2 regions of the Bacillus sp. YH3-2-B2 genome follow, and region 2 is predicted to be linked to the other one. Evidence: riboswitches for the same ligand, from Rfam matches in the RefSeq annotation. Region 2 holds a riboswitch; the other holds the start of a gene.
What was found. A riboswitch is a leader RNA that binds a small molecule or an ion and turns the genes downstream of it on or off. The one in region 2 is predicted to bind S-adenosylmethionine.
Positions count from the first base shown of each region.

Region 1: it holds a riboswitch for S-adenosylmethionine, as region 2 does, so the genes downstream of both, mtnK (S-methyl-5-thioribose kinase) here and ACWJJX_RS10180 (2-hydroxyacid dehydrogenase) in region 2, are expected to answer to the same signal.

Region 1 covers NZ_JBSJQE010000001.1:428,228-435,680, reverse strand. Annotated here, with positions in the region: gene ACWJJX_RS02405 (aminotransferase class I/II-fold pyridoxal phosphate-dependent enzyme) at 1-668, opposite strand, end outside; gene ACWJJX_RS02400 (carbon-nitrogen family hydrolase) at 761-1,540, shown strand; SAM riboswitch class I at 1,632-1,787, shown strand; gene mtnK (S-methyl-5-thioribose kinase) at 1,897-3,081, shown strand; gene mtnA (S-methyl-5-thioribose-1-phosphate isomerase) at 3,088-4,149, shown strand; gene ACWJJX_RS02385 (methylated-DNA--[protein]-cysteine S-methyltransferase) at 4,391-4,888, opposite strand; gene ACWJJX_RS02380 (PAS domain S-box protein) at 4,885-7,104, opposite strand; gene ACWJJX_RS02375 (acyltransferase family protein) at 7,360-7,453, shown strand, end outside.
Region 2 covers NZ_JBSJQE010000003.1:29,991-37,443, reverse strand. Annotated here, with positions in the region: gene ACWJJX_RS10210 (SDR family NAD(P)-dependent oxidoreductase) at 1-396, shown strand, start outside; gene ACWJJX_RS10205 (hypothetical protein) at 781-1,071, opposite strand; gene ACWJJX_RS10200 (MarR family winged helix-turn-helix transcriptional regulator) at 1,064-1,642, opposite strand; gene ACWJJX_RS10195 (hypothetical protein) at 1,842-2,066, shown strand; gene ACWJJX_RS10190 (hypothetical protein) at 2,112-2,396, opposite strand; gene ACWJJX_RS10185 (molybdopterin oxidoreductase family protein) at 2,481-4,544, opposite strand; SAM riboswitch class I at 4,691-4,783, shown strand; gene ACWJJX_RS10180 (2-hydroxyacid dehydrogenase) at 4,905-5,921, shown strand; gene ACWJJX_RS10175 (FGGY-family carbohydrate kinase) at 5,914-7,380, shown strand; gene ACWJJX_RS10170 (RbtT/DalT/CsbX family MFS transporter) at 7,428-7,453, shown strand, end outside.

The sequences.
Region 1 (7,453 bases), on a different contig from region 2:
AAAAAGCTCAGCGGTTTATGCCCGTCAAAACCGACGGCTCCGTACGCGAAATCATGAACGACACAAATGCCGTTTTGTTCCGCAAAACCGACCGTCTCCTCAAAAAACGCCTCTGTCGCCACAGCACCGGTCGGATTATTCGGATAATTGAGATACAGCAGCTTCGCCTCGCTCCGCACCTTTTCAGGAATTACGCTGTAATCAGGGAGAAACCCTCTTTCTTCCGTCAGCGGCATCATTTCCATTTTCGCTTTCGCAAGGGCGACGCCCGACCAGTAATCAGGATATCCGGGATCAGGCACCAGAATGGTATCTCCCGGGTTTAAAAGACATTGCGGAAGCTCAACAAGTCCCGCCTTGCCTCCGAACAGCACGGCTACTTCCGTTTCCGGATCAAGCGTGACCCCGTACTCCCTTTCATAAAATGCAGCGGCTGCTTTTTTGAAGCTGTAAGCGCCCCGGAATGAGGAGTATTTATGATTTTCCGGCCTTTCGACGGCGAGCTTCATTTCTTCAACGATATGCTGAGGCGTCGGCTGATCAGGGTTTCCCTGCCCTAAATTGATGACGTCTCTGCCTTCTTTCAGCTTTTGATTCACTTTTTGCACCAATGATGCGAAAAATTGTTCCGGCAGCTGTTTGAGTACATCTGAGATTTCAAAGTTCATATTTTTCACCTTCTAAAAATGTCTTGAAATGATAGTCCATCATCATATATGGTTAAATAAAAAAAGTAAAGAGAAACTTGAGGTGTTAAAAAATGAAATGGACCGTTTCCTGTTTGCAATTTGATATTTCATACGGAAATCCTTCAGAAAATTTTAAAAAAGCAGAATCTTTGATTGAGCAAGAAAGCCGCCATGCGGATGTAATCGTGCTTCCTGAGTTGTGGACGACCGGCTATGATCTCACACGGCTAGACCAGCTGGCGGATGAAAACGGCAAAGTTTCGGAACAGTGGCTTAAAGAAACGGCAAAAACATACAACGTACACCTCGTTGCCGGATCTTTTGCGGTCAAAGAAGGCGAAAATGTCTATAACACCATGTACATCGCCGATAACAGCGGACAGATCGTGAAGCGGTATCAGAAAGCCCATCTGTTTCAGCTGATGGATGAACACCTTTACTTGTCAGCAGGAAACAGCGACGGTTCCTTTGAGCTTGACGGTGTCAAGTGCGCCGGGCTGATCTGCTATGATATCCGTTTCCCCGAATGGATCAGAAAGCATACGTCCCAGGGCGCGAATGTCCTGTTTATCTCTGCGGAATGGCCTCTGCCCCGCCTTGATCATTGGCGAAGCCTGCTTGTCGCCAGAGCAATTGAAAACCAATGTTTTGTCGCAGCCTCTAACTGCACGGGGTCCAATCCCGATAATGAATTTGCCGGCCACAGCCTGATTATTGACCCGTGGGGCCGGATTTTAGCCGAAGGAGACCGGACGGAAGGCGCAGTCCGGGCGGAAATTGATGTGTCAGAAAGCGCGGCCGTCCGCGGAACCATTCCGGTTTTCCAAGACTTGCGGCGTGATTTATATTAATTTTCAAAAAAACGTTGACAAGAATATCCGGCACCTGCTAATATTTTCATCAACTGATTAATCCGAATTGTGATACAAATCAATATATTTTCTCTTATCGAGAGTTGGGCGAGGGAATTGGCCTTTTGACCCCAACAGCAACCGACCGTAATTCCATTGTGAAATGGGGCGCGTACATTTTGCGCCGAGACGATTGTCTCATAAGGCACGGTGCTAATTCCATCAGATGTCATCTGAGAGATAAGAGGCGGACTGCACTGTTTCAGCCTCCTTCTCTTTCAGAGAAGGAGGCTTTTTTTCGGGCGTATTCTCCGTCACGATCTCTTACTGCCACTACATAATTGGAGGGTAAATCCATGTCAGCAACTAAAACAAGTCTTTATGAACAATTAACAGAAAGCTCCGCCGCCGCGTTAGCCGTCAAGCTCGGCTTATTCCAAAGCAAAAGCACTCTGACATGCCGTGAAATCGGCGACGGCAATTTAAATTACGTCTTCCATGTTTACGATAAAGAAAACCAAAAAGGACTGATTATCAAACAGGCGATTCCTTACGCGAAAGTCGTCGGTGAAAGCTGGCCGCTTACAATTGATCGGGCGAGAATCGAAAGCAGCGCCCTCATCCGCCAGGGCGAACACGTGCCGCACCTCGTTCCGGCCGTTTACTATTCCGATACTGAAATGGCCGTCACGGTAATGGAAGACCTCTCACATTTGCAGATTTCAAGAAAAGGGCTGCTGGAAGGGCAGCATTATCCGAACTTATCGGTTCATATCGGTGAATTTTTAGGGAAAACGCTTTTTTACTCATCCGATTATGCGCTCGATGCGAAAGTAAAGCAGCAGCTCGCAAAGCAGTTTACAAATCCTGAGCTTTGCAATATTACAGAAAGGCTTGTGTTTACAGAACCGTTTCTCGACCATGAGACAAACGATTTTGAAGAGGAGCTGCGCCCATACGCAGAAGAAGTTTGGAACAATTCCCGGCTGAAAGAAGGCGCTGACGAATTGAAAGCCATCTTTCTGAATTCCGCGGAAACATTGGTTCACGGCGATCTGCACACGGGAAGCATCTTCGCCGATGAACATGAAACAAAGGTGATTGATCCCGAGTTTGCTTTCTTCGGACCGATCGGGTTTGACATCGGCCAATTTATCGCCAATCTGCTGTTAAACGCCCTCAGCCGCGACGGTGACGACAGACAGCCGTTATATGACCATACTGCCGCCGTATGGGATACATTTGTGAAAACATTCAGTGAAGCATGGGAGAAAGACTGCCTGCCTTCCCGCAGACACCTGCTGGAAGACACACTGAAAAACGCGTTTGAAGAAGCGGTCGGTTTTGCGGGATGCGAATTGATCCGGCGCACGATCGGACTCGCCCATGTGGCTGACTTAGATGAAATCACTCCGTTTGACAAACGAATCGAACGGAAGAAACTGGCGCTTGACATCGGCGCCTATTATATCGAAAACAGAAAAGAACTGAAGCATATCACCGAGGTTCTGGACCAATTTAAGCTCCGTGTAAAGGAATGATGCAGCATGACCAATGAATTTGCCATCCCCCGTTCTGTGGAATGGAAAGAAACCTACATCCGCATTTTAAATCAGCAAAAGCTTCCCGACGTCACTGAATATGTGGAACTTGAAACAAAGGAAGATGTATTCGACGCGATTGTCACGCTGAAAGTAAGGGGCGCCCCGGCCATCGGTATAACTGCGGCGTTCGGACTCGCGCTCTCCGCCAAGTCATTTGAAGCACGCGACCTTTCAGATTTCCGACGTCAGTTCGCGGATGTCAAAGCGTATTTAAACAGTTCGAGGCCCACTGCCGTCAACCTCGCGTGGGCGCTTGACAGACTGACGGATTCCATCAGGGATGCGATCTCAATCAATGAAGCGAAGACAACGCTCGTTCATGAAGCCATTCAAATTCAGATTGAGGATGAAGAAACTTGCCGAATGATCGGCCAAAATGCGCTGCACCTTTTTAAAAAAGGCGACCAGATCATGACCATCTGCAATGCGGGCTCGATTGCTACAAGCCGGTACGGTACGGCGCTTGCTCCCTTTTACTTAGCGAAACAAAAAGACCTCGGCCTTCATATCTACGCATGTGAAACAAGACCCGTTCTCCAAGGATCACGGCTGACGGCGTGGGAGCTGATGCAGGGCGGAATTGATGTCACCCTCATTACGGACAGCATGGCCGCCCATACAATGAAGGAAAAACATATTTCAGCAGTCATTGTCGGCGCTGACAGAATTGCTAAAAACGGAGATACGGCCAATAAAATCGGAACGTACGGCCTCGCTATTTTGGCAAACGCCTTTCAGATTCCGTTTTTTGTGGCCGCACCGCTTTCGACCTTTGACTTGCAGATTGAAAACGGCGATCAGATTCCGATTGAAGAAAGAGATCCGGATGAAGTCAGACAGATCTCAGGCATACGCACCGCTCCCGAAGATGTGCCGGTCTTCAATCCGGCCTTTGACATCACACCGGGCAGCCTGATTTCAGGCATTATCACCGAGAAAGGAATTGTGACCGGTTCTTACACGGAAGAAATTGAACAATTATTCGCTGACTGCCAGTTGAGCTGAAAAACCGCTGATGATGTTGCCTCAGGCAATGTCAGCGGTTTTTTTGTCTGCACAATGTAATCACTTCATCTTTTTGGGCGGCTGTAATGAGATGCATTTTAAAAAACAGCTCTGCATAACCGGCTATCTTTTGCGGACGGCTCATTTTCATCAGGCTTCGTCCTCCTTTTTCACCAGACCAACTTTTTTCACTTAATAAAATGATATGTCGGACGCGAAAAAACGGAACGTGCCATATGTTTTATTTTTCTTTATAGGATATTTGTTCGATGTTCAGCAGCACCGCTTTTACATCCGTCTTCGTGCCCGCGTATCCCGTTAAGGCGCTGTTTTTGCCGATTACCCGATGGCACGGGACAAAAATCGGCAGCCGGTTTCGTTTATTGGCTTGTCCGATGGCTCGCACCGCTTTCGGTTTTCCGATCGCTTCAGCCATATCGCCGTAGCTTCGGGATTCCCCGTAAGGAATCATCGTCAGCGCGTTCCACACCCTTTCCTGAAAGGGTGTGCCTTTTTGTCTAAGAGGCAGAGAGAATTGCTTTCTTTCTCCTGAAAAATATGATGCCAGCTGCTGTTTCGCCTCCGACAGCAAAGCGGTTTCGCACGGCTTTACGCCGGGTGCGTCTTTTTGCCATTCCTCAAAATCTTCCCCGGTGAGAAACAGGCCGGTAATAAAGCCCTCTTCCTCTGTTACGATAACGGTTCCAAACGGCGCTTTTACACTTGTAAAACAGATCATTCCCCGCTCCTTCTTTCTTCCGTATTCTGCCGGATCGGAAGTGTCAAATGAAAAACCGTGCCCTTCCCTTCTTCACTTTCCACATGAATGCGTCCCTGATGCTCTTCGATGATTTTATAGCTGACCATGAGACCGAGGCCCGTTCCCCTGTCTTTTGTCGTGTAAAATGGCTCGCCCAGACGTTTTAATTTGTCTTCGGAAATGCCTGTTCCTTCATCTTGAAAAGAAATCAAAATGTGGTCTTGATCAGAAGGCTGGATGGTCACATAGATATTGCCTCCGCCCGGCATGACTTCAATGGCGTTTTTTAAAATATTGATAAACACCTGTTTTAATTGATTCGGTTCACAGTAAATCGGCGGGATGTTTCCGGTCAGGTTCAGATGAATCTGCACATTGACAAGATTGGCCTGGGCATTCAAAAGATCAGCCGTGTCTTTCATAATCTGCGTCACGTCTTTTTCTTCATATAATATCGCCTGAGGTTTCGCTAAAATTAAAAATTCAGTGATGATAGACTCGATGCGTTTTAATTCTGAGGTAATGACGTTAAAGTACAGGGAATATTCGCCTTCAATGCTTCCTTGAAGAAGCTGAATGAACCCTTTCAGCGCCGTCATCGGGTTTCTGATTTCGTGGGCGATGCCCGCCGCCAGCTCCCCTACAACATGAAGAGTGTCGGATTTCCGCAGCCTCTCTTCAAGCTCTTTGGCCTCTGTGACATCTTTAAAGATGGCCAGATTCATATTTTGAATGATATTTCTTTTGAAGGAGAATTCCAGTTTGCGGCTGTCACTGCTGCTTAACAGGAAGGGGATTTCATTATCCATTCCTTCTAAATCAATCTTTCTGGCGGGAGCACCAGCGTTTTCAATATCAAATAAAGAAAGAATATCCGGAACGGTGTACGCTCTCAGCTCCTCATCCGGCATACCGAGTATACGGCTTGCGAGAGGATTCGCGTCAATAATACGGAATTGGTTGTCAAATAAGACCTTGCCGTCCATTGAGCCGTTGAATACTTTTCTGAATTTCAGCTCGCTTTCCCGCAATTCTTTTTCCATCCGCTTACGATCGCTGACATTTCTTAAAATGGTTAAATGCTGACCTTCAAGTATGGTTCGTTTTGATGTGAACTCAAGCTCTTTAAATTGGCCGTTTGCCATCTGAAACAGCATTTCTTCACGGATTTCCCCGTATTTTTCATATTTCTTCTTAATCTGCTTGTATTTTTTCTGCGGATCAACGATAAACGTACATAAATTCGTCTCCACCAGCTTATCCATCGGCAGTTCGAAAATGCGGCAAGCCGATTCGTTTGCTTTGGCAATCTTTCCGTCATCAGACCAAATGACAATCGCGTCCATGGCGTTTTCAAAAATTTCGCGGAATCGCTCTTCGCTTTTAAAGAGTTTCAATTCCATCAACCGTTTCTCTGTTATGTCTCTCATAATGGACATGTAGAACCCGCTGATTAAGTTGGACGTAATCGTAAATTCAAACAGCTTCTCTTCACCGGACCGAAGCTTGACGGGCAGTTCTCCTTTGGCGTTTCCTTTTCTGCGGAGGGTTTCCCAGATTTCTTTCAGATGCTTTTTGTTTTCTCCGTCGGTAAAATGGTGGAGCGACAGATGGGACAATTCATTCTGGCCGATCTCAAAGCTTTTGCAAAAAGAGAGGTTCGCATCAATAAACCCGCCGTCCTTATCAAACAGCACGATGCCGTCGACAGCCCTGTCAAACAAATCTTTAAACAGCTGCTCGTTCATGGAGAATTCGCGCTCTAATATTTTTTTAGAGGAGATGTCCCTCATCACCACAAAAAAATAATCCTCCCCAATTCCGTCTCTGGCGAGGAATTCAATGTATTTCGTCGCGCCGCTGTCAAGCTTAATCGGCACCTCTTTCCACAGATGGCCTTTTTTTAAAAACCTTTTCACGGCCTTATTCAGTTCTTCCTGAGGCACGGAATATAAAAAGTCCAGGACGGAGCGGTTAATAAGGCTCTCTGCCTCAATCTGCATCATCCGGGCCGCAGCCTCGTTCGCCTGGACGATTTTCATTTCCTTACGGCATATAAAAATGGCATCAAGCGTGTTATTCATAATCACATGATACCGGTTCAATTCACTCTTCAGGCGGTCATTTTCCTCTTTCATCCGCTTCAGCTGCTCTTTCAGCGACTCGTTTGTTTGCAAATCCAGAGTTTCAGCCATTCAGTACACTCCTTCTTCAAAAACCTATCCTTCAATATTTCTACAAAATACCTCATCTTCCTTCATTCGCCCTATACATTTCAGAAAATTTCAATGATATGACAAGTTAAAGTCTTTTTCTACGATCCTTACCTCCCCGTTACATCATCCTAACAATCCCTTTTGTCCTCCTTCAATTTTTTGTTTTTTATTTTAAAATGAACACCAACAGGAAATAATCATGCAGTGGATGATTTTTGAAGAGAAGGTGATGCTATGACAAAATCGCGAGACAGTTACTTTGACAACGCCAAGTTTATCTTGATTTTTCTGGTGGTGTTCGGCCATATCCTCCGGTCATTTATTAACG
Region 2 (7,453 bases):
ACTGTTCAAAAAGCGTTATCACTATTCCCGGACAAAGTAGGTTCTATTATTGTAACGGGCTCTACTGCTGGATCAATTGGCAACCCAGCGTTTAGTGTATATGGAGCATCTAAAGCAGGATTAAGAGCACTAGTTCGCAACTGGATTCTTGACCTAAAAGATACTGAAATCCGTGTAAATGTGGTTAGTCCAGGAGCTATTCTTACACCTGCCTACGATGAGCTTTTTGGTGATGCACTTGAAGAAGTAATGGAAAATAGCAGAAATACTGTTCCAGCTGGAAAAGTTGGGACACCTGAAGAAGTAGCAAACGCTGTATCTTTCCTTGCTTCAGACGAAAGCAGTTACTTGACGGGTGTTGAATTGTTCGTAGATGGCGGGCTAGCACAGGTATAATTTCACTGCGCAGAGATTACAAATCGTCCCCAAAAAAGGTTAATGGGGATTTACTTGAAGAAGCCGTATAAAAAAGTCGTTTTCCTTAAAGGACAGGAAATTCGACTTTTTTATGTTTGAATTTGATTAACGTTGTAAATTCGCATTTTCCTGGGGCTGCCACTAAATGACCTGTAAAAAAGATTACTTTGTGAATAAATGTACTTAAAGTAACGGGAAGGAGAATGTCCAGTTGTTATTTGGAGTGAATTCGGTGGCTATAAAGAACTTAATTCTGCCTTATAAAGTTCTTTTATGAAAGACTTCATGAGATGAAAGAAAATCGGGAAGAAGATGAGGACTGGGACGATTAATAAAAGAAAGCTCTCTTTTAGAGAGCTTTTTTCAGGTTTTTAATTTTTTAACAGGCTTTATAATGAGCAAACAGGCATTACTCAAAATACTCGCCGCGCCTATCCAAAGCAGCCATTGTGTTGCGGTCAGCCATGAGGCAGTTAGGATAAAGAGTCCAATGGCAATTGATATATAATTGCCGGCTCGGTCCAGTTTACGGTTGCTATGAATTTTATATTTAGCATGAGAAATAAATTGATCAATTTTATCTTTCAGCTCATAGCATTTTTCCTTCATCTTATCCTCTGTTTCTTTTACTTTTCGATAAAGCATATTATTCATCGTCTGCACTCCCATATCTCCGTTTTGAAAATTCAGCCATGATTTTTTCTTCATAGTCATCTGAGATGAATCGTGCCTGGCCTTCAACTTTCAAATGTGCTTTTTCTTCAAAACCATCCTGTTCTTCACCATCAAAACGATAAAGTTTTTGCAATAGCCTCCAGAATGTTTCAACTTCTTCAGTTGTGAACTCATGAAACATATCCGCTAAAAAATAGGTGGATCTTTCTGAACAGGAAATTAACGCTTTTTTTCCTTCAGGGGTAATCTCAATATTGATTGCACGTTTATCCAGTTTGCTTGGCACCGTGTGAACATATCCTTTTTTCGCGAGGCTTGAAATTAATTTGTTAGCGGTTTGTTTTGTTGTGCCCAGCTTTTTAGCGATATTCATAAGTGTGGTATCTTCCGTCGGTAAATGGGCAATAGCAATAAGAGTCATGTGCTGTCGGGAAGTCAACATTTCTAAGTATTCGTCCCCCCGAGTCTGCACCTTATTGACAACCGAAAATAATGATGCGTAACTTTGTTGCATAAAATGCAGTTCCTTCATTAGTAATTTAATATCCATAAATTATCTCCCAACTAAATTGTCACCATGTTGACAATTACAATATACATCACAAAGGGAAATAAGTCAACATGGTGACTAATAGGGACGGGTACGGCTGTTTTCAAAAATGTCACAGGCAGTCGGAGTGTTTACAAAAGGGGAAATAAGTATAATAAATGCGAAAAGGGCATTAATCCAAAGTGAGAAGGTGTTTGACATGCAGAAAGTGAACTGGTCAGAACGGTATGAATGGTTCAATAAACAAGATGAAAAAGACGGGCGTTTAATGGCGCTCCTTCGTCATGAGCTTACATATGAGGAAGTCATACGGTTATATAAGAAAGGGTTTTATTTGAAATCTAAAGAAGGGGATGTTTCGTTACGTAAGAACGATATCTGTCGTATGTTTGGGGTTGAAGAGAGGCAGGGCGGCAAATCTTAAATGAACGGGAAGAGAAAAAACTCTTCCCGCTTTTCATAGCAGCTGTTATTCTTTTTCCAGCATGGAAGTCAGCCATTCTCTTAATGCCGTCTTCTGCACATACCGCTTTCCGTTTCTCGTGATATGCGGAATGTCAGAGGTGTCAGGCACGATTTGTTTCGCTTCTTCCTTGGTTACTCCTAAATAATAACCAATATAATAGTGTAAATCTTTTTCTTTAATGAGAATGTGGTCAGTGTGTTCATGAGGATCAGGTGATTTAAAGTTTTTCAATCCGTCTCCTATGAAATATCCGGCTAAAGCGATTCCGATGCCGGTAATGATATCCATACAGCAAACCTCCAATAAACGTAATCATTTTTTATACGGTGAAGCCGGCCGAAGGATTCAGCCTTCAGCAAAACCGCCGGGCGTTTATTGCGGACGGTTTTGATTGCTGAGCTTTTCCACCTGCACCTTTCCGGAGAAGAAAACAGCGCCTCCGCCCATATCCGCCAGCCGATCGGGCGTGAGCGAATTGACGAGCTGTTTTTTATCATCCATATCGGCCCAAAGACCTTGGCTCACCGCAACGCCGGGAAGCACCTGTTCGCCGACCGAAACTGTCAATTCGCACTCTCCGCGGTGATTCCAAACTCTAACGGTTTCCCCGTCTTCTATGTTCCGGAGTACAGCATCCTCTGTATGAATAAAAAGCTTTGGCGCTTTTTCTAATTTTACGTGTTTTTTATTATTTGAAAATGTTGAATTTAAAAAATTATGATTCGGTCCCGGGACAAATAAAAGCGGAAAATCGTCATCGCTCTCAAGAGGGATGTGTGTCGGCAGCGCCGGATAACCGTCCTGTTTCATCTTTTCCGAATATAATTCAATTCTTCCGCTAGGTGTCTTGAGCTTTCCCGGAAAAAGCGGTTTTTTCCGTTTGGCTTTCATGAAGGAATGGCGTGAGAGCGCTTCGTAATCAATATCCTCGATATACGGATTGTCGGGAAAGTCCAGCGCCTGTCTGATCAATTCTTCATCGGAATCCTGAAGCTCCTGCTCGGTAAATCCCATTGCTCCGGCAAGCAAACGGAACACTTCCGTATTCGATTTGCTGTCCCCGTAGGGTTCGATCACCGGTTTTTGCAGCTGAATAAAATGATGCCAGTAAGACGTGTAAAAATCCGTGTTTTCAAAAGCGGATGAAGCAGGGAGCACGATATCCGCATATTTGGCGGTTTCCGTTAAAAACAGATCGTGAACGACTGTAAATAAATCCTCCCGCAGCAGGCCTTTTCTGACTTTATTCGCTTCCGGCGCAACCACTGCGGGATTCGTACCGTAAATAAACAGGGAGCGCACGGGCGGTTTTGTTTCTAAAAGAACGCTTCCGAGCCTGTTCATATTAAATGATCGCGGCTTCCGGCCGTAAAGCAGATCAGGCCGCTGGAGCGCTTGTCTGTTATAGTTTAATACCGCGCTGTTGTGCTTGATTGCGCCTCCTCCGGTGTTGAGCCACTGTCCTGTAACAGCCGGAAGGCAGGCGACGGTGCGGACGATCATTCCGCCATTGTCATGGTGCTGAATGCCGTTTCCAATCCTGATAAGGGAAGGGGAGGTTTCCCCGTACATTCTCGCAAGGCGTCTGATATCGTCGGCTTTAATGCCTGTAATAGAAGAAACCGTTTCCGGATCATAGTGTTTAACATGCGCTTTTAATTCTTCACTGCCTTCGGTGTATTCTGTGAGAAATGCTTCATCGTGAAGGTTTTCGTCGAATAAGACATGCATGATACCGAGGGCGAGTGCGGCATCTGTGCCGGGACGAATGGGAATAAACCAATCGGCAAGCCGGCCGGTTTGGTTCTTATGTACATCGATAACGACAATTTTAGCCCCTTTTTTCCGGGCTTTTTGAGCAATCATGATTTGGTGCATATTCGTGCTGACGGCATTGATCCCCCAAAAAATAAAGAGCTTTGCATGTATGGTCTCCTCCGGATCAGTACCCGCTCCTTCACCCATTGTATAGTTATAGCCTTCAGATCCGGCTTTGCTGCAGATCGTCCGTTCGAGATGACTCGCTCCGAGACGATGGAAAAAACGGCGGTCCATTCCCTCTGCCGCCAGTTTTCCCATATTGCCGTAAAAGCTGTACGGAAGAATGCTTTCCGCTCCTTCTTCGGCAATAAGCTCTTTCCAGCGCGAACTGATCGTATTGATTGCTTCCTCCCAGGAAATAGGCGCAAACGCGGCTTCACCTTTTTTACCGATCCGTTTTACCGGAACGGTTACGCGCTTCTCATCATAAATACGCTCAGCCATGTGTCTGACTTTGTTGCAAATATTCCCTGATGTGACCGGGTGATCGGGGTCTCCCTGAATGTTAACGATTTTTCCGTCTTTTTTTGTCACAAGCAAGCCGCATTGATCGGGACAGTCTAGTGAGCACACCGACTTAAAGACCCCGTTCGGCTGTGTTGCAGCAGAATTCATAGCCCATTTCTCCTCTTTGTTTATATTGTAAGCATTATAACATTTCAAAATCGAACGTCAATTCAGAAAAAAGTGTTGACATTACGGAAAGACTTTTCTATGATGAGTTTATTCTTTTAAACAGCCTGACAATTTCATCATTTTATTTTCTATCCAGAGAGGTGGAGGGACTGGCCCTATGAAACCTCGGCAACATTTATTGTGCCAATTCCAGCAAGCGTATGCTTGAAAGATAGGAAAGAATGGTCTATACATATTTGTGCGCTTCAAGCGGATAAAGACGGTATATGAATCTCTTTCCTTCTTTGAGGAAAGAGATTTTTTTATGAAAAAATTTATGTGAAAAGGATGTTTTGCATCATGACGGTTTTAATTACCGCGCCATATCACGACGAGGGGCTGAAGGAGCTGACTGAGCTGTTCGGCCGGACTGTGCACCGGCCGTGGAAGAAGCACGGCCGGGCCTATCGGGAAGATGAATTAATCCGAATGATTCAAGAGACAAACGCGTCGGGGCTTATTACCGAACTTGATGAGGTGTCTGAGCGTGTTATTGACATATTGCCGGATTCCGCTTTTATCGGTGTCTGCAGAGGGATGCCGTCTAATGTGGATATTGCGGCGGCGACTAAAAGAAAAATCCCCGTTTTCTTTACACCGGCCCGCAATGCCCAGGCCGTTGCTGAAATGTTTATCGGAAATGTGATTTCATTTTTGCGTCATACGTATTCTTCCCATCAGTGGCTGAAGGACGGAAAGTGGAATGGTGATTATTTGCAGGCTTACGTCAAATTCAGAGGAAATGAGCTGACGGGGAAATCAGTCGGCCTTATCGGTTTCGGAGCTGTCGGACAGAGAATCGCCCGGCTATTGGCCGCTTTTGATTGCAAGGTGCTTTACTATGATCCATTTGTCCGTCATGAAAACCGGGAGTATGAAAAAACGACGATTGAACGGGTATTTTCTGAAAGTGATATTGTTTCCGTTCACTTGCCGCGCACAGAAGAAACCATCGGCCTTATCGGCGCCCGGCACTTTCAATTGATGAAACAGGAAGCTGTTTTTGTCAATACGTCAAGAGCGGCGGTTACAGACAGGGAAGAGCTGCTGCGGGTGCTGAAAGAACGGCGGATTAAGGGAGCGATCCTTGACGTGTTTTATCATGAACCGCCTGAATCTTCTGATTATAATTTGATCTCTTTGCCGAATGTGTTCGCGACTCCCCATTTAGCGGGCGCAACATTTGAAGTGGAAGATCATCATGTGAAGATTTTAAATGAAGCGCTTTTCAAATGGAAACAAGATCAAACCTGCACAATACGTGAACTTTATAACAAAAGAGAACTTGAAACGGAAGGAGGAGGCTGTAATGGCTGAACAAAAAGGCTACCTTGTATTTGACATCGGGACTGGGAATGCGCGAGTCGCGGTCGTTACTGCCGGCGGCGAAGTGACCGCGCTTGAAAGGGAAGACATCGAATATGTGACGGATCCGCTTTATCCGGACGGACGATATTTCTCACCGGAAGGGTTATGGACGCAAATCAGCGCTATGGCAAGAAAGGCTATTGCCAAGAGCCCTCATATTACATTAATCGGAATCACCTCAACAAGCCAGAGGCAGGGAATCGTTTTGATCAATAAAGATAAAAAGGCATTTCTCGGTCTGCCCAACATTGATAACAGAGGGCGTGAATGGGAAGGCGGGATTGAGGCAGAAGACGAAGTGCATCAGCAAACCGGACGTCTTCCGAGCGCTTTATTTTCCGCCATGAAACTTGTCGGATTAAAAGCCAGACAGCCGTCTTTATGGAAAGAAGTGAAGTGCATCACAAGCATCAGTGACTGGGTGACATTTGAGCTGAGCGGAATTTTAAGCTATGAACCGTCACAGGCTGCTGAAACACTGCTGTTTGACGTAAGGAAAAAGGCGTGGTCAGAGAAATTATGCAACATCTTCGGTGTGCCTTCTGCCATTCTTCCTTCACTCGTCCGATCTGGGACGGTTGTCGGAATGTTAACGTTTAAGAAAGCGGCGGTGCTCGGTCTTTCTGAAAGAGTGCCTGTGATTGCAGGCGGGGGAGACACACAGCTTGCCATCAAAAGTGCAGATGCAAAGCCGGGAGATATCGTCATCGTATCCGGCACAACGACGCCGATTACAAAGATAACAGCGGAGACCGGAACCGAAAGTTTAGAGAATGCATGGCTGAATTGCCATACAGAAGAAGGTCAATGGCTTCTTGAAACGAATCCGGGTGTAACAGGACTCAATTATCAAAAATTAAAATCCATTTTTTATCCGAATGAATCCTACAGCGTCATGGAACGGGAAATCGCAAGTCTGCCGAAACATGATCATGCCTGTATTTCTGCGTTAGGCTCCTATTTATCGCCTGAGAAAAACGCACTGGCAAAAGGCGGATTTATATTTGACGCTCCGCTGTCCCAAAACTTAAGCAGAGCCCATTTTGTTAAAGCCGCACTGCTGGAAATCGCTTTTTCAATCAAATGGAACTATGAGGCGTTAACAGAGGCGGCTTCCTTTGCACAAGATTATGTGAAGGTGTGCGGCGGCGGTTTCCAAAGTGATGCTTTGACGCAGTTTCTTGCTAACCTTCTTCAAAAGAAAATCTATAAGAGAGAGGGGTTCAGCCAGGCATCCGCAATGGGAGCGGTGATGATTTGCAACGAAGCTCTCGGTGTGAAAGCAGAGCTTTCGACCCGCACAAAGATAATTGAGCCGGAAGCGGATCAGACGGATCTCTTCCTATATGAAGAATGGAAACATGCGCAAAAATTATTTACTCATTTTCAGCCGGCGGTGAAAGCCTGACTTGGGGATGAGATGACAACATGAAAGATTGCTGAGGAGGAACAAAAATGCTTAATAAAATAGGAATTCCGAA